Regions from separate parts of the Streptomyces sp. NPDC054841 genome, predicted to be linked through region 1. Evidence: predicted binding sites of a transcription regulator. Region 1 holds the regulator's gene; each other region holds the start of a gene.
What was found. Region 1 encodes HrcA, which represses chaperone genes, less so after heat shock. Its sites were predicted from a motif close to TTNGCACTCNGNNNNNCNGAGTGCNAA; they were not measured.
Positions count from the first base shown of each region.

Region 2: a site for HrcA is predicted at 3,250-3,276, ahead of groL (chaperonin GroEL). Genes of this name have one in related genera too.
Region 3: a site for HrcA is predicted at 1,731-1,757, ahead of ACWGI8_RS08110 (FmdB family zinc ribbon protein). Genes of this name have one in related genera too.
Region 4: a site for HrcA is predicted at 4,543-4,569, ahead of groES (co-chaperone GroES). Genes of this name have one in related genera too.

Region 1 covers NZ_JBSGZO010000035.1:25,093-30,766, forward strand. Annotated here, with positions in the region: gene ACWGI8_RS07965 (DUF3097 domain-containing protein) at 1-179, opposite strand, end outside; gene ACWGI8_RS07970 (MBL fold metallo-hydrolase) at 190-921, opposite strand; gene hrcA (heat-inducible transcriptional repressor HrcA) at 1,110-2,126, shown strand; gene dnaJ (molecular chaperone DnaJ) at 2,127-3,266, shown strand; gene ACWGI8_RS07985 (nitronate monooxygenase) at 3,741-4,814, shown strand; gene ACWGI8_RS07990 (16S rRNA (uracil(1498)-N(3))-methyltransferase) at 4,811-5,542, shown strand; gene ACWGI8_RS07995 (hypothetical protein) at 5,602-5,674, shown strand, end outside.
Region 2 covers NZ_JBSGZO010000072.1:18,368-24,041, reverse strand. Annotated here, with positions in the region: gene ACWGI8_RS13195 (glucosyl-3-phosphoglycerate synthase) at 1-446, opposite strand, end outside; SAM riboswitch class I at 564-719, shown strand; gene thrC (threonine synthase) at 713-2,023, shown strand; gene ACWGI8_RS13185 (MoaD/ThiS family protein) at 2,020-2,295, shown strand; gene ACWGI8_RS13180 (cold-shock protein) at 2,805-3,008, shown strand; gene groL (chaperonin GroEL) at 3,404-5,032, shown strand; gene ACWGI8_RS13170 (protein kinase domain-containing protein) at 5,190-5,674, opposite strand, start outside.
Region 3 covers NZ_JBSGZO010000036.1:12,975-18,648, forward strand. Annotated here, with positions in the region: gene ACWGI8_RS08100 (hypothetical protein) at 1-2, opposite strand, end outside; gene ACWGI8_RS08105 (S-methyl-5'-thioadenosine phosphorylase) at 433-1,284, opposite strand; gene ACWGI8_RS08110 (FmdB family zinc ribbon protein) at 1,375-1,719, opposite strand; gene ACWGI8_RS08115 (MFS transporter) at 1,927-3,159, opposite strand; gene ACWGI8_RS08120 (potassium/proton antiporter) at 3,769-5,355, opposite strand; gene ACWGI8_RS08125 (penicillin acylase family protein) at 5,539-5,674, shown strand, end outside.
Region 4 covers NZ_JBSGZO010000067.1:204-5,877, reverse strand. Annotated here, with positions in the region: gene ACWGI8_RS12505 (hypothetical protein) at 1-317, opposite strand, end outside; gene ACWGI8_RS12500 (hydroxyacid dehydrogenase) at 316-1,356, shown strand; gene ACWGI8_RS12495 (ester cyclase) at 1,453-2,145, shown strand; gene groL (chaperonin GroEL) at 2,323-3,951, opposite strand; gene groES (co-chaperone GroES) at 4,087-4,395, opposite strand; gene ACWGI8_RS12480 (hypothetical protein) at 4,815-5,057, opposite strand; partial or broken gene ACWGI8_RS12475 (polysaccharide deacetylase family protein) at 5,054-5,674, opposite strand, start outside.

The sequences.
Region 1 (5,674 bases):
AAGACCCGGTGCTTGCCGAAGCGGTCCTCCAGCGTCACCGTCCCCGCCTCGCAGCGGATCACCGCGCCGCAGAAGCCCGTCGTGACCTCCTCGACGACGAGATCGGGCTCGGCCGGGACCTCCGGCACGGGGGCGGACCGCTTCCACGGTGGGGTCAGGTCGGGGCTGTAACTGCGCATTCCGCAGACGCTACGACACCCCGAACCGCCGGGCCAGCTCATCCCGTTGAGCGCGTACGAAGGCGGCGTCCACCGCCGCCCCGTGCCCCGGTACGTACACCGCGTCCTCTCCGCCCAGCGCGAGCAGCCGGTCCAGGGCCGCCGGCCAGCGGGAGGGGGCCGCGTCCGGGCCCGCCTGGGGGTCGCCCGACTCCTCGACCAGGTCGCCGCAGAAGACAATCTCCGGGTCAGCAGCCGTGCCGGGCACCAGTACGGCGAGGTCGTGGCCGGAGTGGCCCGGTCCGGCGTTCACCAGCAGGACCTGGCGGCCACCGAGGTCCAGGGTCCACCGGTCGGAGACGGTGTGCTGCGGCCGCACCAGCACGTCCGTGGCCTGCGCCGAGTCGGCAGGCGTCACACCGTGGCGGATCGCGTCGTCGCGCAGCACGTCCCGCTGGCGGACGAGCAGCTCGTCGATGCCGACCGCGCCGTACACCTGGACCGCCGAGAACGCCGCCGTGCCGAAGACATGGTCGAAATGGGGGTGGCTGAGCGCGATATGCGTCACACGGCGGCCGCCGAGAAGGGCCTCGGCCTGGGTGCGCAGCTCGGCGCCCTCACGGAGCGTGGAGCCCGTGTCGTACAGCAGGGCCGCGGTCTCTCCGACGACAAGACCGATGGTGGCGTCCCAGACAGGCATGCGGCGCCGGCCCACTCCGTGGCCGAGACGTTCCCATCCGAAGTCTTCCCAACTGACGTCCATACGGCGACGCTATCCCGGGCGACCAGCGACGTCTTGCCGGTCCGCGGGGCGGTAGCGTGTCCGATCGCCCTTGCTAGGGGCGTACCTCCCCGCCGTACACTGGCCCGGGGGAAGACTGGCACTCAGCCGCAGTGAGTGCCAGGCAGGACCGACGGACCGCCGAGGAATCACAGCTGGAGGTGTGCGCGATGCTCAGTGAACGCAGACTCGAAGTGCTGCGCGCCATCGTCCAGGACTATGTCGGGACGGAGGAACCCGTCGGTTCCAAGGCCCTCACCGAGCGGCACCGGCTGGGTGTCTCGCCGGCCACCGTGCGCAACGACATGGCGGTGCTGGAGGAGGAAGGGTTCATCGCCCAGCCCCACACCAGCGCCGGACGGATTCCGACGGACAAGGGCTACCGCCTGTTCGTGGACAAGCTGGCGGGCGTCAAGCCGCTGTCTTCCCCCGAGCGGCGCGCGATCCAGAACTTCCTGGACGGGGCCGTCGACCTCGACGACGTCGTGGCGCGCACGGTACGGCTGCTCGCGCAGCTGACCCGGCAGGTCGCGGTCGTCCAGTACCCGTCCCTCACCCGCTCGACCGTGCGGCATGTGGAGCTTCTGGCGCTGGCTCCGGCGCGGCTGATGCTGGTGCTGATCACCGACACCGGACGGGTCGAGCAGCGGCACGTGGACTGCCCGGCGCCGTTCGGTGAGACCTCGCTGGCGGATCTGCGGGCCCGGCTGAATAGCCGGGTGGTGGGCCGTCGCTTCACCGACGTGCCGCAGCTGGTGCAGGATCTTCCCGAGTCGTTCGAGCTGGACGACCGGGGCACGGTCTCGACGGTGCTCTCGACCCTCCTCGAAACGCTCGTGGAGGAGACCGAGGAGCGGCTGATGATCGGCGGCACCGCCAATCTGACGCGCTTCGGCCATGACTTCCCGCTGACCATCCGGCCCGTCCTGGAGGCGCTGGAGGAGCAGGTCGTCCTGCTGAAGCTGCTTGGCGAGGCCAAGGACTCGGGCATGACCGTACGGATCGGGCACGAGAACGCCCATGAGGGCCTCAACTCCACGTCCGTGGTCGCGGTCGGCTACGGTTCGGGCGACGAGGCAGTCGCCAAACTCGGCGTGGTCGGACCGACCCGCATGGACTACCCCGGAACGATGGGAGCGGTACGCGCAGTGGCACGTTACGTCGGACAGATCCTGGCGGAGTCGTAAGTGGCCACCGACTACTACGCCGTGCTGGGCGTACGCCGCGACGCTTCGCAGGACGAGATCAAGAAGGCCTTCCGGCGGCTGGCGCGTGAGCTCCACCCGGACGTGAATCCGGACCCGAAGACGCAAGAGCGCTTCAAGGAGATCAACGCCGCGTACGAGGTGCTCTCGGACCCGCAGAAGAAGCAGGTCTACGACCTCGGTGGCGACCCGCTCTCCGCCGCGGGCGGCGGGGGCGGGGCCGGTGGCTTCGGCGCGGGCGGCTTCGGCAACTTCTCGGACATCATGGACGCCTTCTTCGGAACGGCGTCCCAGCGCGGGCCGAGGTCGCGGACGCGGCGCGGTCAGGACGCGATGATCCGGCTGGAGGTCGAGCTCAGCGAGGCGGCCTTCGGGACGACGAAGGACATCCAGGTCGACACGGCCGTCGTGTGTACGACCTGCTCGGGCGAGGGAGCGGCTCCCGGTACCTCCGCCCAGACCTGTGACATGTGCCGCGGCCGCGGTGAGGTCTCCCAGGTCACCCGGTCCTTCCTCGGGCAGGTCATGACCTCCCGCCCCTGCCCGCAGTGTCAGGGCTTCGGGACCGTGGTCCCCACTCCGTGCCCCGAGTGCGCGGGCGACGGCCGGGTGCGGTCGCGTCGCACTCTCACGGTCAAGATCCCGGCCGGTGTCGACAACGGCACCCGGATCCAGCTGGCGGGCGAGGGCGAGGTCGGCCCCGGCGGCGGCCCGGCAGGCGACCTGTACGTCGAGATCCACGAGCTGCCGCATCCCGTCTTCCAGCGGCGCGGCGACGATCTGCACTGCACGGTGACGATCCCGATGACGGCGGGCGCGCTCGGCACGAAGGTGCCGCTGGAGACGCTCGACGGCATGGAGGAGGTCGACATCCGTCCGGGCACGCAGTCGGGGCAGTCGATCCCGCTGCACGGGCGCGGTGTGACGCATCTGCGGGGCGGCGGGCGTGGTGACCTCATCGTCCACGTCGAGGTGATGACGCCGACGAAGATGGATCCGGAGCAGGAGCGGCTGCTGCGGGAGCTGGCGAAGCTGCGGGGCGAGGAGCGGCCGATGGGGCAGTTCCAGCCGGGGCAGCAGGGACTGTTCTCCCGCCTCAAGGACGCGTTCAACGGTAGGTGAGGGGGAACCCCACTCACCTGGCTCCCCCCGGGGCGGGAGTTACGGGGGCCTGACGGCCCCCGTTCCCCCTGGGGAGGCACGGGCGCTTCGCACCGCGCGAGTCCTCGTTCCGCTCGGGTAGGCGCGGGCAGCTTCGCGCCACGCCGCTCGTTCCGGCCGGGCCGGTGCGGGCGCTTCGCGTCACGGCCTCTCGTCCATTTCCGGGGCGGGAGCTATGGCTTACGGCCCCGTTCCCCTTGGCAGGCGCAGGCGCAGGCGCAGGCGCAGGCGCTTCGCACCGTAACCCCTCGCCGCCCGGGCGAGGCTGCTTCACGCCGTCCCCGTCTCCCGGGGCAGGCGAGGCTGCTTCACGCCGTCCCCGTCTCCCGGGGCAGGCGAGGCCGCTTCACGCCGCACCCCCGTCCCGCCGGGGGCGGACGCGGGCCGTCCCGCGCCGGATTCGGTCGCGCCGTCGGGACGTGGCACCATGCGGGCATGTCCTCCGCGCTGACCGATCTCTGCCGCTACCCGATCGTGCAGGCCCCCATGGCGGGTGGCGCTTCCTGTCCCGAGCTCGTCGCTGCCGTGTCCGAGGCCGGCGGGTTCGGGTTCCTGGCCGCCGGGTACAAGACCGCGGACGGCATGTACCAGGAGATCAAACAGGTGCGCGGGCTCACCGGCCGCCCCTTCGGCGTCAATCTCTTCATGCCCCAGCCGCCCTACGCCGACCCGGCCGCCGTCGAGGTGTACCGGCACCAGCTCGCCGGGGAGGTGAGCTGGTACGAGACGCCGCTCGGCGACCCCGAGGCCGGACGGGACGACGGGTACGAGGCCAAGCTGGCGATCCTGCGCGACGACCCCGTACCCCTCGTGTCCTTCACCTTCGGCTGCCCCACCCGGCAGGCCCTGGACGCCCTCAAGCGCGCCGGGACGCTCACCGTCGTGACCGTCACCACGCCCGAGGAGGCACAGGCCGCACAGAGCGTGGGCGCCGACGCCATCTGTGTCCAGGGCATCGAGGCGGGCGGCCACCAGGGCACGCACCGCGACGACCCTGCCACCGATGGCGGCGGGATCGGGCTGCTGGCACTGATCGCGCTGATCAGGGAGACCGTACCGCTCCCGATCGTCGCGGCCGGCGGACTGATGCGCGGCAGCCAGATCGCCGCCGCGCTGGCCGCGGGCGCCGACGCGGCCCAGCTCGGCACCGCGTTTCTCGTCTGCCCCGAGTCCGGGGCGAACGCGCTGCACAAGCAGGCCATGACCAATCCGCTGTTCACCCGCACCGAACTCACCCGCGCCTTCTCCGGACGCCCGGCCCGCGGCCTGGTCAACCGGTTCATGAGTGAGCACGGACGGTACGCGCCCGCCGCGTACCCCGAGGTGCACCACCTCACCACCGGTCTGCGCAAGGCCGCGGCCAAGGCGGGCGACCCACAGGGCATGGCCCTCTGGGCCGGTCAGGGCCACCGGATGGCCCGCGACCTGCCCGCCGGGCGGCTCGTCGAGGTGCTCGCCGCCGAACTGGGCGCTGCGAGCGCCGCTCTCGCCCTGCGGAGTGCCTCATGACCGCCCCGGTGTTCGTCGTCGACCGCGTCACCCCCGGCACCGTCACCCTGGACGGCCCCGAGGGACGGCACGCCGTCTCCGTACGCAGGCTCCGCGTCGGCGAGGAGATCGTGCTGACGGACGGCGCGGGCAACGGCGCCTACGGCACCGTCGCCGCCGTCGAGGGCAAGGACCGTCTCGACGTCACCGTCACCGAGGTACGCACGGAGAGCGAGCCCTCGCCCCGGATCACCGTCGTCCAGGCGCTTCCCAAGGGCGACCGCGGCGAACTCGCCGTCGAGACCATGACGGAGACCGGGGTCGACGCGATCGTGCCGTGGGCCGCCGCCCGCTGCATCACGCAGTGGAAGGGCGACCGCGGCGCCAAGTCCCTCGCCAAGTGGCGTGCCACGGCGCGCGAGGCGGGCAAGCAGTCGCGCCGGCTGCGCTTCCCGGAGGTCGCGGACGCCGCGACGACCAAGCAGGTTGTGCGACTTCTCGCCGAAGCGGACTTCGCCGCCGTCCTGCACGAGGAGGGCGCCGAGCCGCTCGCCACCGCACAGCTGCCGTCGTCCGGGGAGATCGTGCTGGTCGTCGGTCCCGAAGGGGGCGTCTCCCCCGAGGAGTTGGCCGCGTTCGCGGAGGCGGGCGCGAAGCCGTACCGGCTCGGGCGGAGTGTTCTGCGCACCTCCACGGCCGGGACGGCGGCCGCGGCGCTGCTACTGGGCCGTACCGGCCGCTGGTCCTGACCCGGCCGTACGTCCCACCAGCGCGTCGAACAGCGGCCAGCGTCGATCTCCGCGATGCCGTGCGCGACCGGCAGCAGTCCGCGCGCTCCGGCCTCGTCGAGGAACCGGCGTACGACACCGGGCTCGTGAAGG
Region 2 (5,674 bases), on a different contig from region 1:
TCCGGCTCGGTCAGCAGCGGGCCGATGATCCCGGAGACGAAGTCCGCGGAGAACTCCCTCAGGTCCGCGTCCACGAAGCAGACGATGTCGCCGCCGGTCACCAGCAGCGAGCGCCACAGCACCTCGCCCTTGCCGGGCAGCGCCGGTATGCGCGGGAGTATCGCGTCCCGGTGCACCACGCGTGCCCCGGCCGCCGCGGCGACCTCGGCGGTACGGTCCGTCGACCCCGAGTCGACGACCACCAGCTCGTCCACGAGCGGGACCGCCTCCGACATCAGCTCGCGCCGGATCACGGCGACGATCTCCCCGACCGTCGCCTCCTCGTTCAGAGCAGGGAGCACCACGCTGACCGTGGTGCTCTGCTTGGCGGCCAGTAGCTGGTCCAGGGGGCGGTCCGCCACCGACCAGGACCGCCGGGCCAGCCAGCGCTCCACCTCTTCCAGCACGTGATCTCCATCTCGCGGATCGGACGACCATCTCAAGCGTCCGGGGGTTCGGTTACAGTCTTGAACAACGCGAACGGCCGTCGCATGTCGGGGGTCCTCTCGCGAACAACCGAATACCGCTCATCCAGAGGGGCAGAGGGACACGGCCCGTTGAAGCCCCGGCAACCCTCCAGCCGGTTCTCGTCGCACGTCATACGACACTCGCGCGGGGCCCCGGCTAGGGAAGGTGCCAATTCCGTCTCGTGGCGAGATGCGCCGCGAGGAAGATGAGGAGAAAGGGCCTCGCCTCCATGGCTGTGCAGACCGTTGCCACCACCACCGACTCTGTTGATCTCGGCCCCGCCTCCGGGCTCTCCTGCCGCGAATGCGGCGAGCGGTTCGCGCTCGGCCCGATCTTCGCCTGCGAGATCTGTTTCGGGCCGCTCGAAGTCGCGTACGACCTGCCGAGCGGCGACCCGGAAGCCCTGCGCAAGCGGATCGAGAACGGCCCCGAGAACATCTGGCGCTATGCGCCGCTGCTCCCCGTCCCCGCCGACGTGGCGAGCAAGCCGAACCTGAACCCGGGCTGGACCAAGCTCGTCAAGGCCGACAACCTCGCCCGCGAGCTGGGCGTCGACACCGGCAAGCTCTTCGTCAAGGACGACTCCGGCAACCCGACGCACTCCTTCAAGGACCGGGTCGTCGCCCAGGCCCTGGAGGCCGCCCGCGCCTTCGGCTACACCACGCTCTCCTGCTCCTCCACCGGCAACCTGGCGGGCGCGGTCGGCGCCGCCGCCGCCCGGGCCGGCTTCCGCTCCTGCGTGTTCATCCCGCACGACCTGGAGCAGGGCAAGGTCGTCATGGCCGCCGTCTACGGCGGCGAGCTCGTCGGTATCGAGGGCAACTACGACGACGTCAACCGCTTCTGCTCCGAGCTCATCGGCGACCCGGCGGGCGAGGGCTGGGGCTTCGTCAACGTCAATCTGCGCCCGTACTACGGCGAGGGGTCGAAGACGCTCGCGTACGAGATCTGCGAGCAGCTCGGCTGGCGGATCCCCGACCAGATCGTCATCCCCATCGCCTCCGGCTCCCAGCTCACCAAGATCGACAAGGGTCTGCAGGAGCTGATCAAGCTGGGCCTCGTCGAGGACAGGCCCTACAAGATCTTCGGCGCCCAGGCCGAGGGCTGCTCCCCGGTGTCCGTGGCCTTCAAGGCCGGCCACGACGTGGTCAGGCCGCAGAAGCCCGACACCATCGCGAAGTCCCTGGCGATCGGCAACCCGGCCGACGGCCCGTACGTCCTGGACATCTGCCGGCGCACCGGCGGAGCCGTCGAGGACGTCACCGACGAGCAGATCGTGGACGCGATCAAGCTGCTGGCCCGCACGGAGGGCATCTTCACGGAGACCGCCGGCGGCACGACGCTCGGCGTGGCGAAGAAGCTGATCGAGGCAGGCGTCATCGACCCGTCCCTCACCACGGTCGTCGTCAACACGGGTGACGGCCTGAAGACCCTCGACGCGGTGGCCCCCACGACGGGTATGTCCGCTGTCATCCGCCCCAACCTGGACTCTTTCCGAGAGGCTGGCCTCGCATGAGCGTCAACGTCCGCATCCCCACCATCCTCCGCACCTACACCGGCGGCCAGGCCGAGGTCCCGGCGGAGGGCGTGACCCTCGCCGAGGTCATCGCCGACCTGGAGAAGAACCACGCGGGCATCGCGGCGCGGGTTCTCGACGACCAGGGCAAGCTGCGCCGTTTCGTGAACGTGTACGTCAACGACGACGACGTCCGCTTCGAGCAGGGCCTGGAGACGGCCACGCCGGACGGCGCGGGCGTCTCGATCATCCCGGCCGTCGCCGGAGGCTGACCATTCAGCGCAGTGCCGGAGGCTGACCATCCGGCACGGAGGCTGACCATCCGGCACAGTTCCGGAGGCTGACCGTCGGGCGCCGTGCCGGAGCCGTGATCGCCACGCATTGTTAACAGAATTGCCCCCTCCGCAAGCTAAGCGGAGGGGGCAATTCTGCATGGTTGAGCGCGGTAGAGTTGGGAAGTCCCCTCCACTGCTTGTGCCAGACGCATATGAGAATGCGCCCGAGCGCGACAAGAAGCAGCCAAAGTGTTCGACTTCGATGCGGCTTATGCGCGCTTTGGTGGGCCCGACTTGCCCGGGAAACCAGTGAATTCAAGGGGATCGTCCTTTCGGCCCTGCCCAGAATTCTCGTCCGATTGACCTGTTGCAGAGGGCAGTTGGACAGATACATTCAGCCGCGGTCGACGCGTTCCGGCGCACGCTCACACCTGTCAGTGGGCGAGGTCTGACCCGGGTCCGCGAAGTGCGGTCCTGTGCAAGGGCCAGTAATAGGGGAGTTAGGCATGGCTCAGGGCACCGTCAAGTGGTTCAACGCGGAGAAGGGGTACGGCTTCATCGCGGTCGACGGTGGTGCGGATGTTTTCGTCCACTACAGCGCGATCCAGATGGACGGTTACCGCACCCTGGAGGAGGGCCAGCGGGTCGAGTTCGAGATCTCGCAGGGTCAGAAGGGGCCGCAGGCGGACATGGTCCGTTTGGCCGGCTGAAGCGCCGACCGACTGCAGCAACGTGACGGAGGGCCCGTACCCGGTGGGTACGGGCCCTCCGGCGTGTCCGCGTCCGTGTGCCTGTCGTCCTCCGCGATCCGCGAGAGCCGCTTGCGCGCTCCCGTCACCCTCGCCGAGGCCTCGAAGCCGCTTGCTCCCTCCCGTCACCCGACCGCCACCCCTCATCGAGGCTTCTTCGAAGCCGCTTGCACTCTCCAGGCCCGAGTGCTAATCATTGGCGTTAGCACTCTACGAGTGAGAGTGACAACTATGGACCGGGTCGGTGAGGTCCGCAGGCCAGGTGGGGCAAGGAACCACAAGGCATGCAGGCCGTCCGTCGCGGGCGCCGAGCGCGGTCCGGAGAAATCCACCCCAGTCCGGGAGGACCACTTCACATGGCCAAGATCATCGCGTTCGACGAGGAGGCACGGCGCGGTCTCGAGCGCGGGATGAACCAGCTCGCCGACGCCGTAAAGGTCACCCTTGGCCCCAAGGGCCGGAACGTCGTCCTCGAGAAGAAGTGGGGCGCCCCCACGATCACCAACGATGGTGTTTCCATCGCCAAGGAGATCGAGCTCGAGGACCCGTACGAGAAGATCGGCGCCGAGCTGGTCAAGGAAGTCGCCAAGAAGACGGACGACGTCGCCGGTGACGGTACGACCACCGCGACCGTTCTCGCCCAGGCGCTCGTCCGCGAGGGCCTGCGCAACGTGGCGGCCGGCGCCAACCCCATGGCTCTGAAGCGCGGCATCGAGAAGGCCGTCGAGGCCGTCTCCGGCGCCCTGCTCGAGCAGGCCAAGGACGTGGAGACGAAGGAGCAGATCGCCTCCACCGCCTCCATCTCCGCCGCCGACACCCAGATCGGTGAGCTCATCGCCGAGGCGATGGACAAGGTCGGCAAGGAAGGCGTCATCACCGTCGAGGAGTCCCAGACCTTCGGTCTGGAGCTGGAGCTCACCGAGGGTATGCGCTTCGACAAGGGCTACATCTCGGCGTACTTCGCCACCGACATGGAGCGTATGGAGGCGTCCCTGGACGACCCGTACATCCTGATCGTCAACTCCAAGATCTCCTCGGTGAAGGACCTGCTCCCGCTGCTGGAGAAGGTCATGCAGTCGGGCAAGCCGCTGCTGATCATCGCCGAGGACGTCGAGGGCGAGGCCCTGTCGACCCTGGTCGTCAACAAGATCCGTGGCACCTTCAAGTCCGTTGCCGTCAAGGCCCCGGGCTTCGGTGACCGCCGCAAGGCCATGCTCGGCGACATCGCCATCCTCACCGGTGGCACGGTCATCTCCGAGGAGGTCGGCCTCAAGCTGGAGAACGCCGGCCTGGACCTGCTGGGCCGCGCCCGCAAGGTCGTCATCACCAAGGACGAGACCACCATCGTCGACGGTGCCGGTGACAGCGACCAGGTCGCCGGCCGGGTCAACCAGATCCGCGCCGAGATCGAGAACAGCGACTCGGACTACGACCGCGAGAAGCTCCAGGAGCGCCTCGCGAAGCTGGCCGGCGGCGTGGCCGTCATCAAGGCCGGCGCCGCGACCGAGGTCGAGCTCAAGGAGCGCAAGCACCGCATCGAGGACGCCGTTCGCAACGCGAAGGCGGCCGTCGAGGAGGGCATCGTCGCCGGTGGTGGCGTGGCCCTGCTGCAGGCATCCTCGGTCTTCGAGAAGCTCGAGCTCGACCTGACGGGCGACGAGGCCACGGGTGCCGCGATCGTGAAGCTGGCCCTCGAGGCCCCGCTGAAGCAGATCGCGATCAACGCCGGCCTCGAGGGCGGCGTCGTGGCGGAGAAGGTCCGCAACCTGCCGACCGGTCACGGCCTCAACGCCGCGACCAACGAGTACGTCGACCTGATCGCCGAGGGCATCATCGACCCGGCGAAGGTGACGCGCTCCGCCCTGCAGAACGCGGCCTCCATCGCCGCGCTGTTCCTCACCACCGAGGCCGTCATCGCCGACAAGCCGGAGAAGGCCGCCGCGGCCGCTCCGGGCGGCATGCCGGGCGGTGACATGGACTTCTGATCGACCCCTGGTTGATCAACCGTCCTGAGACCGAGGGCGGCACCCCCACTCCCAGGGGGGTGCCGCCCTCGGGCGTTGCCGGGCGCGCCCCGGGGCGCCCGGAACCGCTACTGCGCCAAGACCGCGACGCGCTGCCGGAGCCCGGAGGCGCGCAGTCCTAGGAGTTGCGCCAGAGCTGTGCCGTCTCCGAGGAGTTGCAGGCCGTCGTGCCCATGCTGAAGCCGGACATCATCAGGCAGCGCTTCTCGGCGGTGTTCTCGAGGGTGTGGCCCTTCGAGGTCTTGTTGCGGATCTGCCAGGACTGGGCTTCGGATCCGTTGCAGGTCTCGATCGCGAGCCCGGCGTAGCCCCTCGACACGAGGCATTTGCCGACGCCTTCACTGACGAGCCTGAAGGTGGTGCTCGAAATCGCCGAGTAAGTCCACTTGTAATAGTTCGTGGCCCCGTTGTGCGCCGGCTCGCCGCACACCTGGGCCGTGACGTCGGCGCCCCCGTAGGTGGATGAGGACTCCGCAAGGCAGCGGCTGTCGGAGGCGTTCCTCAGGAGGTACGTACCCGAGGGTGCGGGCGGCAGGTCTCCGCCCGAACCCCCCGAACCGCCCACCGAGTTGTTCGAGCCGCCGGAGGTGCCGGTACCGCCGG
Region 3 (5,674 bases), on a different contig from region 1:
ATCGGCCCAGAACGTGCATGTCCGCAGGAAGAGAGCGTCGACATCGTCGTGACCGCCTGTCGTGAGTCGTGGGAGTCGTAGGACACGTAGGTGGCGCAGGTGTCGTGCGAGCGGCGCGAGCCGCAATTGGCTCCCACCGAACGCCCGCACGCACCGAGCGCACCGCACGCACCTCACGATCCCCGCTCACGCGCCGCCCCGCTGGGCCCTGTGGACAGCCCCCGGCCTGTGGACAACTGGCTCACTCTGAAGGGTGGCCAGCACCGTCAGCCGATGCCTCGTCCCCGCCGCGGCATCCCGAAACGGCATCCCGAAACGGCATCCGGATGCCGCATCCCGCTGGGCATCCCCACAGCAACTCCGATAGGTCAGCCCGATACGGCATCCCCGCTACGTCGTCCCCGCCGCGGCATCTTCACTGCGGCATCTCGGCTACGGCAGCGTTATCCCCGTCTTCAGCCCGTTCAGCGCGCTCCTGCACAGGCAGTCGCGCTCCCCGTTCGCCGGCAGCCCGGCCACCGTGTCGAAGAGGACGTCCCGCAGTCGGTCGACATTTGCGGCGAAGACCTTCAGGACCTCTTCGTGGGAGACGCCCTGACCCGTCTCGGCCCCCGCGTCGAGGTCCGTCACCAGCGTCATCGACGTGTAGCAGAGCTCCAGCTCACGGGCGAGCGCGGCTTCGGGGTGCCCGGTCATCCCGACCACGGACCAGCCCATCGCCGCGTGCCAGCGCGACTCGGCGCGGGTCCCGAAGCGCGGGCCCTCGACCACGACCAGCGTCCCGCCGTCGACCGGCTCCCAGTCCCGCCCGCGCGCCGCAGCCAGCGCCGCCGAGCGCCCCGACGGGCAGTACGGGTCGGCCAGCGACACATGGACGACCTTCGGCACCTCCCCGTTCGCCAGCGGCTCACCGTCGTAGAACGTGTCGGCGCGGGCCTTCGTACGGTCCACCAGCTGGTCCGGGACGAGCAGGGTGCCCGGCCCGTACTCCGCACGCAGCCCGCCCACCGCGCACGGCCCCAGCACCTGCTGCACACCGACGGACCGCAGGGCCCACAGATTGGCGCGGTAGTTGATGCGGCTCGGAGGGAGGCGGTGATCACGTCCGTGCCGGGGGAGGAACGCGACCCGGCGGCCGGCGATCTCGCCGAAGAACAGGGAATCGCTCGGGCTGCCGTACGGCGTGGGTACCTCGACCTCGGTCACGTTCTTCAGGAACGAGTAGAAACCCGAGCCGCCGATCACACCGATCTCCGCGCGCTGCGCGCTCTCTGCGTTGGCCATGGCGATCACAGTAGCCGCGCGCGAACTGGCGCCGGAATACGCCCAGGGGCCCCGGCGTCCGAAGACGGTGGGGCCCCTGGCAAGCGAGGATCAGGCAGCCGTCGTACCGCTGCTGGAGGAGCTGGAGGAGCTCGACGCCGCCGGCTTCGAGTCCGACGAAGACGACTTCGTGCTCGCGGACGACGCCGACGACGAGGACGAGGACGAAGTCGACGACCCGGCGGACGAGGACGACGACGGCGTGCTGCTCGACGACGCACCGCGGCTGTCGTTCCGGTAGAAGCCGGAGCCCTTGAAGACAATGCCGACGGCCGAGAACACCTTCTTGAGGCGTCCCTGGCAGTTCGGGCATACGGTCAGGGCATCGTCGGTGAACTTCTGCACCGCCTCGAGGCCCTCGCCGCACTCGGTGCACTGGTACTGGTAGGTCGGCACTTGTCTTCCTCCTGGCACTCTCACTCGATGAGTGCTAACAGTTATCCATTTTAGCCCGTGATTACAGGTGGCCGGAGTAACATTCGTCACCTGTCTGCGGGCAGCGGTCAGGGCTTGGCCGTCATGAGGATCTACGGACCCGAGTGAGAAGCCGCCAAGATATGGCGGAGGAGTCACAGTGACGTATTCCGCCATACGGATACGACGTCACATCTCACCTACCGCGACGCGATCGCGGTAGACCGCGCCGCGCGCGACCGTGAGGGTCGCGCGCGGAGGCGCGAGCCGCGACCGCAGGGCCAGCAGAGTGACCAGAGCCAGCGCGGTGCCCACCAGCGGCACCAGGAATCCGGTGCTCGCGCCGTGTGCGTCGGCCAGTCGTCCGGCGACCGTCACCGCACCGGCCTGGCCCAGCGCCACGGCGCCGGTCAGCCAGGTGAAGGCCTCGGTACGGGCCGACGCCGGCACCAGCGGCTCGACCAGCGTGAAGCCGCTGATCAGCGCGGGCGCGATGCACACGCCCACGACCAGACCCAGTGCGCCGAGCAGTACCACGGAGTGTGCCGCCCACAGCAGGGACGCGGCGACCGTCAGGCCCGCGTAGCCGAGCACCAGGCGACGGCGGGGACCGGACTTCCAGGCGATGGCGCCGACGGCGATGCCCGCCAGCATGTTGCCGGCCGCGAAGAGTCCGTACAGCAGTCCGTTCATTCCGGGCTGCCCGATCTCCTCCGCGAACGCGGTCAGCGAGACCTGCATGCCGCCGAAGACCGAGCCGATGCCCAGGAAGGCCACGGCCAGGACCCGTACACCGGGCACGGAGAGCGCGGAGGCGTGTTCCGTGCGCTCATGAGCAGCCGGACGTCCGTACGCGGGCTGCGTGCGGCGCTGGGCCGCGAACAGCAGACCGCCGGCCAGCGTGAGCCCGGCCTCGGCGATCAGACCGGCGGCCGGGTGGACGCCGGTGCACAGGGCGGTGGCCAGGACCGGCCCGACCACGAAGGTGAACTCGTCGGTCACGGACTCGAAGGCCGCGGCCGTCGGCATCAGCGGCGAGCCCCCGAGCCTCGCCGCCCAGCGGGCCCGCACCATGGGGCCGATCTGCGGGACGGAGGCACCGGTCGGCACGGCCGCGGCAAAGAGCGCCCACAGGGGAGCGTCCGCGAGCGCCAGCGCGGTCAGCACGCTCACGGAAGCGGCGTGCACGAGGACGCCGGGGATCAGGACGGCCCGCTGGCCGAAGCGGTCGGCGAGCTTTCCGCTCTGGGGGGCGAAGAGCGCCATGGAGACACCGGTGACGGCGGCGACGGCGCCGGCGCTCCCGTACGAACCGGTGGTGTGCTGCACGAGCAGGACGATGCCGATGGTGAGCATCGCGAACGGCTGCCGGGCAGCGAATCCGGGAAGCAGGAACGTCCAGGCTCCAGGGGTGCGGAGCAGTTGTCCGTAGCCAGGGCGCCGGCCGGATGCGCCGGAGCCGGACGTGCGGGAGCCGGACGTGCGGGAGCCGGACGCCCCGGAGTTGGAGGTGCCGAAGCCGGGCGTGTCAGAAGACGTGCCAGAAGCGACCGTGGACGCCACGGTCCTTGCCTTTCTGCCGCCTGGTAGCGCTCCCCTGGGTGTCGGGAGCCGCCGAGAGCTGTCCTCTTGCGCGGAACTGCGGTAGATACCGGGACCCACTGAGGGGGGACACTCGGCCGCCATACGGTCGCGCCAGCTCTGCGTCAGGCAGAGTTGGTCGATCAGTGTGCCTTGATGGTACAGGGGTGGAGCAGGGCCCGCCTGTGAAATTGCCGACGCATCCAGATCTGTACCTGCGATTAACCGGAGGTTCGCTTCGCGTGGCGTCCGGAGCCGTGGAGCCCGGAGCCGTGGAGCCGTGGAGTCCCGGAGTCTCAGGAGCCCCTGGTCCTTCCAAGTCCCCTCCAGGTCCGTCCGGGTCCGTCCAGGTCCGTCCTCCGTCCAGGTCCGTCCCCCGTCCAGGTCCCACCAGGTCCGTCCGGAACTCAGGAGTCGTGTTCCCTCAGGAGCGCTGATCCCCCAGGCGCCTCAGATGCCCCTGGTTCCTCCAGCGCTCCTGGAGCCCCCGGTCCTCCTCGTCCCCCCGGTCCCGAGCCACCCCGCAAGCTTTCCGCCCTGGCCCACCGCCCGCAGCCGCGCCTCGGCCGCGTCCCGTACCGGATCCGTCGCCACCACCAGCAGCTCGTCGCCGCGCCGCAGCACGGTCGAGGGCAGCGGCACGAAGCTCTTGCCCTCGCGTACGACGAGCGTGACCGCGGCCCCGGCGGGCAGCCGCAGCTCCCCGACCTCCACGCCGTGCATCCGGGACCCGTCCGGGATCGCGACCGACAGCAGGTGTCCGCGCAGCCGCTCCAACGGGGCCGACTCGATGCCCAGGTCCGCAGCCTCGGGGCCCTCGCCGAGCCGTAGCGCCTTCGCCACCCAGGGCAGCGTCGGCCCCTGTACCAGCGTGTAGACGACGACCAGCACGAAGACGATGTTGAAGATCCGCTCGCTGCCCTGGATGTGCGGCACCAGGGGAATGGTCGCCAGGATGATGGGTACGGCGCCGCGCAGCCCCGCCCACGACATCAGCACCTGTTCCTGCCAGGGCATACGGAACGGCAGCAGGCTGACGACGACCGACAGCGGCCGCGCCACCATCGTCAGCACCAGCCCGATGATCACCGCCGGCCAGAAGTCGCGCACCAGCTCGCTCGGGGTCACCAGCAGGCCCAGCAGCACGAACATGCCGATCTGGGCGATCCAGCCGAGACCGTCCGCGAATCCACGGGTGGCCGGCCAGTGCGGAAGCTTGGCGTTCCCGAGCACCATGGCGGCGAGGTAGACCGCGAGGAAGCCGCTGCCATGGGCGATGGCGCCGGCCGCGTACGCCGTCACGGCGATCGCCATGACCGCGATCGGATACAGACCCGAGGCGGGCAGTGCCACATGGCGCAGCCCGAACGAGCCGAGCCAGCCGACCGCGAGTCCGATGGCCGCGCCGATCGCGAGCTCCAGGGTGATCTTGCCGACGAGGACGTACCAATCGCCCACCGGACCGGCTGTCGAGAACGCGACAACCAGGATGACGACCGGGGCGTCGTTGAAGCCCGACTCGGCCTCGAGCACGCCTGTGATGCGGGAGGGCAGCGGCACCTTCCGCAGGACGGAGAAGACCGCGGCGGCGTCCGTCGAGGAGACGACCGCGCCGATGATGAGCGCCGGCCGCCAGTCCAGTCCGACCAGATAGTGAGCTCCTGCCGCGGTGATGCCCACGCTCACGGCGATGCCGACGGTCGACAGTGCGACCGCCGCGGGCAGCGCCGGTTTGATCTCCTTCCACTTGGTGCCCAGGCCACCTTCGGCCAGGATCACCACAAGTGAGGCATAGCCGATCACCTGTGTAAGTCCGGCATTGTCGAACTTGACGTGGAAAATGCCGTCCTGCCCGATGACGATCCCGATGCCCAGATAGAGCAGCAGGCTCGGGAGCCCGCTTCGCGAGGAGACGCGCACCGCCGCGACGGCGATGAGCAGGACGAGCGAGCAGATGAGCAGGAGTTCATTGAGCTGGTGGACAGTCAGCGGCCGATCCTTCCCCTCGCATTTGCTGCCGGACGGTTCCTCCGGCACGCGACACTTCGTTACCTTACCTAATCTTTAACGACTTCTTTACGTTGACTCGATTTGGTCGATCTTCAGTTCGAGTGGCGGTTGTCGGTATCGCGTTACTGATACCGCGTCCGGACGCGTTGAGCGCTGCGCCTATGGTTGCTCCAGCACTCCCAGGACCACCCTGCCCCTCGAAGGACAGCGATGCCCGCCAACACAAGCGCCCCTTCCGCCGAGAAGCCCGGCAAGAAGAAGGGGAGACGCGCCCGTCTGATCGTGCTCGCCCTGGTGCTGGCGCTCGTCGCGGGTGTGGGTTGCGGCGCCTACTGGGGCGTCAGCA
Region 4 (5,674 bases), on a different contig from region 1:
GAGCCGGTGTCGGACGCGGTGCGCACCGTGTAGCCGTGCACCGGCTGGAGTTGGGCGGTAGGGCCTTCGGGAGTGGTGGCCCAGCCGGTCTGGCGTACGGAGGTGCCGTCGGGCGCCCCGGTGACGAGATGGGCGCGGACCTCGGCCCGTCCGTGGGCGAGCGTCAGTGAGTGAACCCGGATGCCGGGCGACGGGGCGTGGGCGGAGGCGGGTTTGACCGCGGGCAGCGTCAAGTGACCGCAGACGCGCAGACGTGACCCGCCGAGCAGCCCGCCCGTTGACCCCAAGTGACCAACGAGGAGTCCGACTTCCACCATGCACCCCGCCACTGACAATTCCGCGGGCAGTGGGCCGTCCCTGCTGCTCGCGATGGGTCCCGGCATCGCCGACCGTCTGCTCACCGATGCCCATCGCGCCCGCCTCGCGGCACTGGCGCGCACCGATCCCCACCTCGTCGCCCATGACCTGACCACCCCCTCCCCCGCCGTCGCGGCCGCACTCGCCGAGGCGGAGCTGCTGCTGACCTGCTGGGGAGCGACCCCGCTCGACGAGCGCGTCCTGGACGCCGCCCCGCGCCTGCGTGCCGTCGTACACGCCGCGGGTTCCGTCAAGCACCACATCACCCAGGCCTGCTGGGACCGCGGCATCGCCGTCACCTCCGCCGCCGCGGCCAACGCGCTGCCCGTCGCCGAGTACACGCTCGCCGCGATCCTCTTCGCCAACAAGCGGGTCCTGCACAGCCGCCGCCGATACCGCGAGCTGCGCGCCCGGCACGACTGGCGCCACGAGCTCGACGGAGCCGGCAACTACGGCCGTACGGTCGGCGTCGTCGGCGCGTCCCGGATCGGCCGCCGTGTCATCGAGCTGCTCCGCCCGTTCGATCTGCAGGTCCTGCTGTACGACCCGTACGCGGACGCCGCCGAGGCGGCGCTGCTCGGGGCCGAGGTGGTCCCGCTGGACGTGCTCTGCTCGCGCAGCGACATCGTCACCGTCCACGCACCCGAGGTCCCGGCAACCCGCCGGATGATCGGCGCCCGCCAGCTGGCACTGATGCCGGACGGGGCGACCCTGATCAACACCGCGCGCGGCTCGCTGGTGGACACGGACGCACTGCTCACGGCGCTTGTCTCCGGTCGTCTCGACGCCGTACTGGATGTCACCGAGCCCGAGGTGCCGCCCGCGAACTCCCCGCTGTACGAGCTGCCGAACGTCCTGCTGACCCCGCATGTCGCGGGCTCGCTCGGCCGTGAGCTGCACCGGATGGCCGATCTGGCGCTGGACGAGGTGGAGCGCTACGCGCTGGGCCGGCCCTTTGCCGACCAGGTCGTTCCGGCGGCGCTGAACCGGTCGGCCTAGACGGACAATTACCCGATTCTCACCGAGCAGACAATTAGCCCATTCTCACTAAAATGGGGGTATCCGGCCCAGCGACCCACCCGCCCGGGAGACACCATGACATTCGTACAATTGATCGATTGTAAAACGGATCGTGTCGACGAGCTCAACCAGCTCATGGACACCTGGGTCGAACAGACCAAGGGCAAGCGCACCGCCACCCACAGTCTCGTCGCCACGGACCGCTCCGACGCGACGCACGTCATAGAGATCGTCGAGTTCCCCTCGTACGAGGATGCGATGAGGAACTCGAACCTGCCCGAGACGGACCGGATCTTCCAGGAGATGGTGGCTCTCTGCGACGGCCTGCCGACCTTCACCGACCTGGACGTCATCCGCGACGAGCAGCTGAGCAAGGACACCTGCGGCAGGTTCTTCACCGACGCCCTCGCCGGTGACCCCGCGGCCCTCGACGGACTGCTCACCAGGGACTACCGCGACCACGACCCGTCCAACGCGCAGGACCTGATCGGTCTCGAGGCACTCCGCCGCGAGATCGGGATGTGGCGGGACGGCTTCGACTTCACCTTCACCATCGAGGACCAGATCGCCGAGGGCGACCGGGTGTGCACGCGCTGGACCTGGAACGGCACGCACAAGGGCGAGTTCCTGGGGATACCGGCCACCGGCAAGCAGGTGTCCATGACCGGTACGACGACCCACCTGCTCCACGAGGGCATGATCTGCGAGGGCTGGTGGCAGTACGACCGGCTCGGGCTGATGGGACAGATCGGCGCACTGGACATGTAGCAGCATCGGACATGGAGCGGCGCCGGAGAGGAAGCGGCGCTGGAGAGGAAGCCGCGGCGGACACCTGGCGGCGGCACACCATCGGCGCGTCATCGGCGCATCACGGGGAAGGCCCCCGTTCCCTCTCCGGGAACGGGGGCCTTCTCAAGCCCTGAACGGGTCAGTGGGCCCGATGGCTCAGTGGGAGTGACCGTGGCCGTGGCCGTGGCCCGCCTCCGCCGGCTCCTCTTCCTTCTTCTCCACCACGAGGGTCTCGGTGGTGAGCAGCAGGGAGGCGATCGACGCGGCGTTCTCCAGCGCGGAGCGCGTGACCTTGACCGGGTCGATGACGCCGGCCTTCACCAGGTCGCCGTACTCGCCGGTCGCGGCGTTGAAGCCGTTGCCCTTCTCCAGCTCCGCCACCTTCGCGGTGATGACGTAGCCCTCGAGGCCGGCGTTCTCGGCGATCCAGCGCAGCGGCTCGACGGCGGCGCGGCGGACGACCGCGACACCGGTGGCCTCGTCGCCCTCCTTGCCGAGGTTGCCCTCCAGCACCTTCACGGCGTGGACGAGCGCGGAGCCACCACCGGAGACGATGCCCTCCTCGACCGCGGCGCGGGTCGCGGAGATGGCGTCCTCCAGACGGTGCTTCTTCTCCTTCAGCTCCACCTCGGTGGCGGCGCCGACCTTGATCACGCACACGCCGCCGGCCAGCTTCGCGAGGCGCTCCTGGAGCTTCTCGCGGTCCCAGTCGGAGTCCGTGGTCTCGATCTCGGCCTTGATCTGGTTGACGCGGCCGAGGACGTCCTCGGAGTTGCCGCCGCCGTCGACGATCGTCGTGTCGTCCTTGGTGACGGTGACGCGGCGGGCGCTGCCCAGCACGTCCAGACCGGCCTGGTCGAGCTTGAGGCCGACCTCCTCGGCGATGACCGTGGCACCGGTGAGGGTGGCCATGTCCTGCAGCATCGCCTTGCGGCGGTCACCGAAGCCGGGGGCCTTGACCGCGACCGCGTTGAAGGTGCCGCGGATCTTGTTGACGACGAGGGTGGAGAGCGCCTCGCCCTCGACATCCTCGGCGATGATCAGCAGCGGCTTGGAGCCACCCGCCTGGATGACCTTCTCCAGCAGCGGCAGCAGGTCCTGGATCGAGGAGATCTTGCCCTGGTTGATCAGGATGTACGGGTCGTCGAGGACGGCCTCCATACGCTCCTGGTCGGACACCATGTACGGGGAGAGGTAGCCCTTGTCGAAGGCCATGCCCTCGGTGAACTCCAGCTCCAGACCGAAGGTGTTGGACTCCTCGACGGTGATGACACCGTCCTTGCCGACCTTGTCCATCGCCTCGGCGATGAGCTCGCCGACCTGCTGGTCCTGGGCGGACAGCGCGGCGACGGCGGCGATGTCGGACTTCTCCTCGATCGGACGCGCGGTGGCGATCAGCTCGTCGGAGACGGCCTTGACCGCGGCGTCGATGCCCTTCTTCAGGGCGGCCGGGGAGGCACCGGCGGCGACGTTGCGCAGACCCTCGCGGACCAGGGCCTGGGCGAGCACGGTGGCGGTGGTGGTGCCGTCACCAGCGATGTCGTTGGTCTTGGTCGCCACCTCCTTCACCAGCTGGGCGCCGAGGTTCTCGTACGGGTCCTCGATCTCGACCTCACGGGCGATCGTGACACCGTCGTTGGTGATGGTGGGGGCGCCGAACTTCTTGTCGATCACGACGTTGCGACCCTTGGGGCCGATCGTCACCTTGACCGTGTCGGCAAGCTTGTTGACGCCGCGCTCGAGGGCGCGACGGGCGTCCTCGTCGAACTTCAGGATCTTCGCCATGGAGCTTCTCAAGTCCTCTCAAAACGAACCGCGCCCCGGGCCACCCGGCTTCTTACGACGCGGGGGCCAGGGGCGCGGCTCAAGCAAAACTGCCTGGTACGGAGTCTTCCGGGGGGCGAACCCCGGAGGTCCGACCTACTTCTCGACGATCGCGAGCACGTCGCGGGCCGAGAGGACGAGGTACTCCTCGCCGTTGTACTTCACCTCGGTGCCGCCGTACTTGCTGTAGAGCACGACATCGCCGGTCTTGACGTCGAGCGGCAGGCGCTCTCCGTTCTCGAAGCGGCCCGGGCCCACGGCCAGGACGACGCCCTCCTGGGGCTTCTCCTTGGCGGTGTCCGGGATGACCAGGCCAGAGGCCGTGGTCTGCTCGGCGTCGAGCGGCTGGACCACAATGCGGTCCTCGAGCGGCTTGATGGCAACCTTGGAGCTGGTGGTCGTCACGATCCGACCTCCCCCTTCGGAGATCTCACGGGGTTTAACTGTCTGAGGTGGCGACCAGGTGGATCCGTCGTCGCGGGTGCCGGACCTGCCCGTCGCTGTGTTGGCACTCTCCGGTGGGGAGTGCCAGAGCCGAGACTATGACTGCGATTAGCACTCGGTCAAGCGGAGTGCCAATTCACTGCGCGGCGCGCCCGCGGGACCACGACGGACGGTTCGATCTGGATCGCGATCCCGAACTCGATCTCGAACTCAACTTCGGTCTCGAAGCTCGAACTCAACTTCGGTCTCGAAGCTCGAACTCGATCTCGATACGGACAACGCGCGGATGCGGCGCCGCGTTCCGTACGACCCTACGAACATGTCCCTCGATCCGGGCCCGCCACGCCCGCCGCACGGTCGATACCGTGGCCCGGCCGTTGTCACGGGCGCGAAGGCGGCCGACCCGGGCGGACGAGAAGCGCCCGGGGCGCTGCGGGTGCGGCGGACGTCCGGTGGGCGGCGAGTGCCCCGGACACGGCGGGCGTGACCTTCTGGGCCGCCTCGCGGCCGAGCCGTTCGACCGGGTCGACGGACGGCGCCGCACACCCGGCGGGGCCGCGCACGCACGCGACCGGCGCACCAGCCGCCACCATGACGGCCGGCGGCCGGTGCGCGCACCTCATACGTAGTCCTCCAGCCGTGCCACCGCGTATCCCTGCGCGGTGACGATCTTCATGACGTTGCGGACCATGTCGGCCATGGATCCCTTCCAGACGTCCTTGCCGCGGAAGTGCGTGAGGATGATGTCGCCGGGGTGGAGGTCCCGGTCCGGCTCCCGCCACTCCATGTGATCCGGGAACGCCTCCGCCGCCCACAGCGGCACGGCCTTGATCCCACACTTCTTCGCCGCCCGCAGGGTGTCCTCGTTGTAGTTGCCGTACGGCGGGCGGAACAGCCGGGGCCGCTCTCCGTACTGCTCTTCGAGGATCGCCTGCTGCCCGCAGATCTCCTTCTTCTGCTTCGCGTACGAGAGACCCGGCAGGTAGCGGTGGTTGAGGGTGTGGTTGTGCAGGGCGACGCCGCTGTCCTGCATCTTCCTGAAGTAGCCGTAGTCGTCGCGTACGACGTAGTCGGTGAGGAACGCGCTGTAGGGGATCTGCAGCTCGCTCATCATCTCCAGCAGCTCGGGATCCTTCTCCGCACCGTCGTCGATCGTCAGGAAGACGACCTTCCGATTGGTCGGCACGGTCGTGAAGACGGGCGGCAGTCCGTCGGGGTCGTCGACCTCGAATCCCTTGCG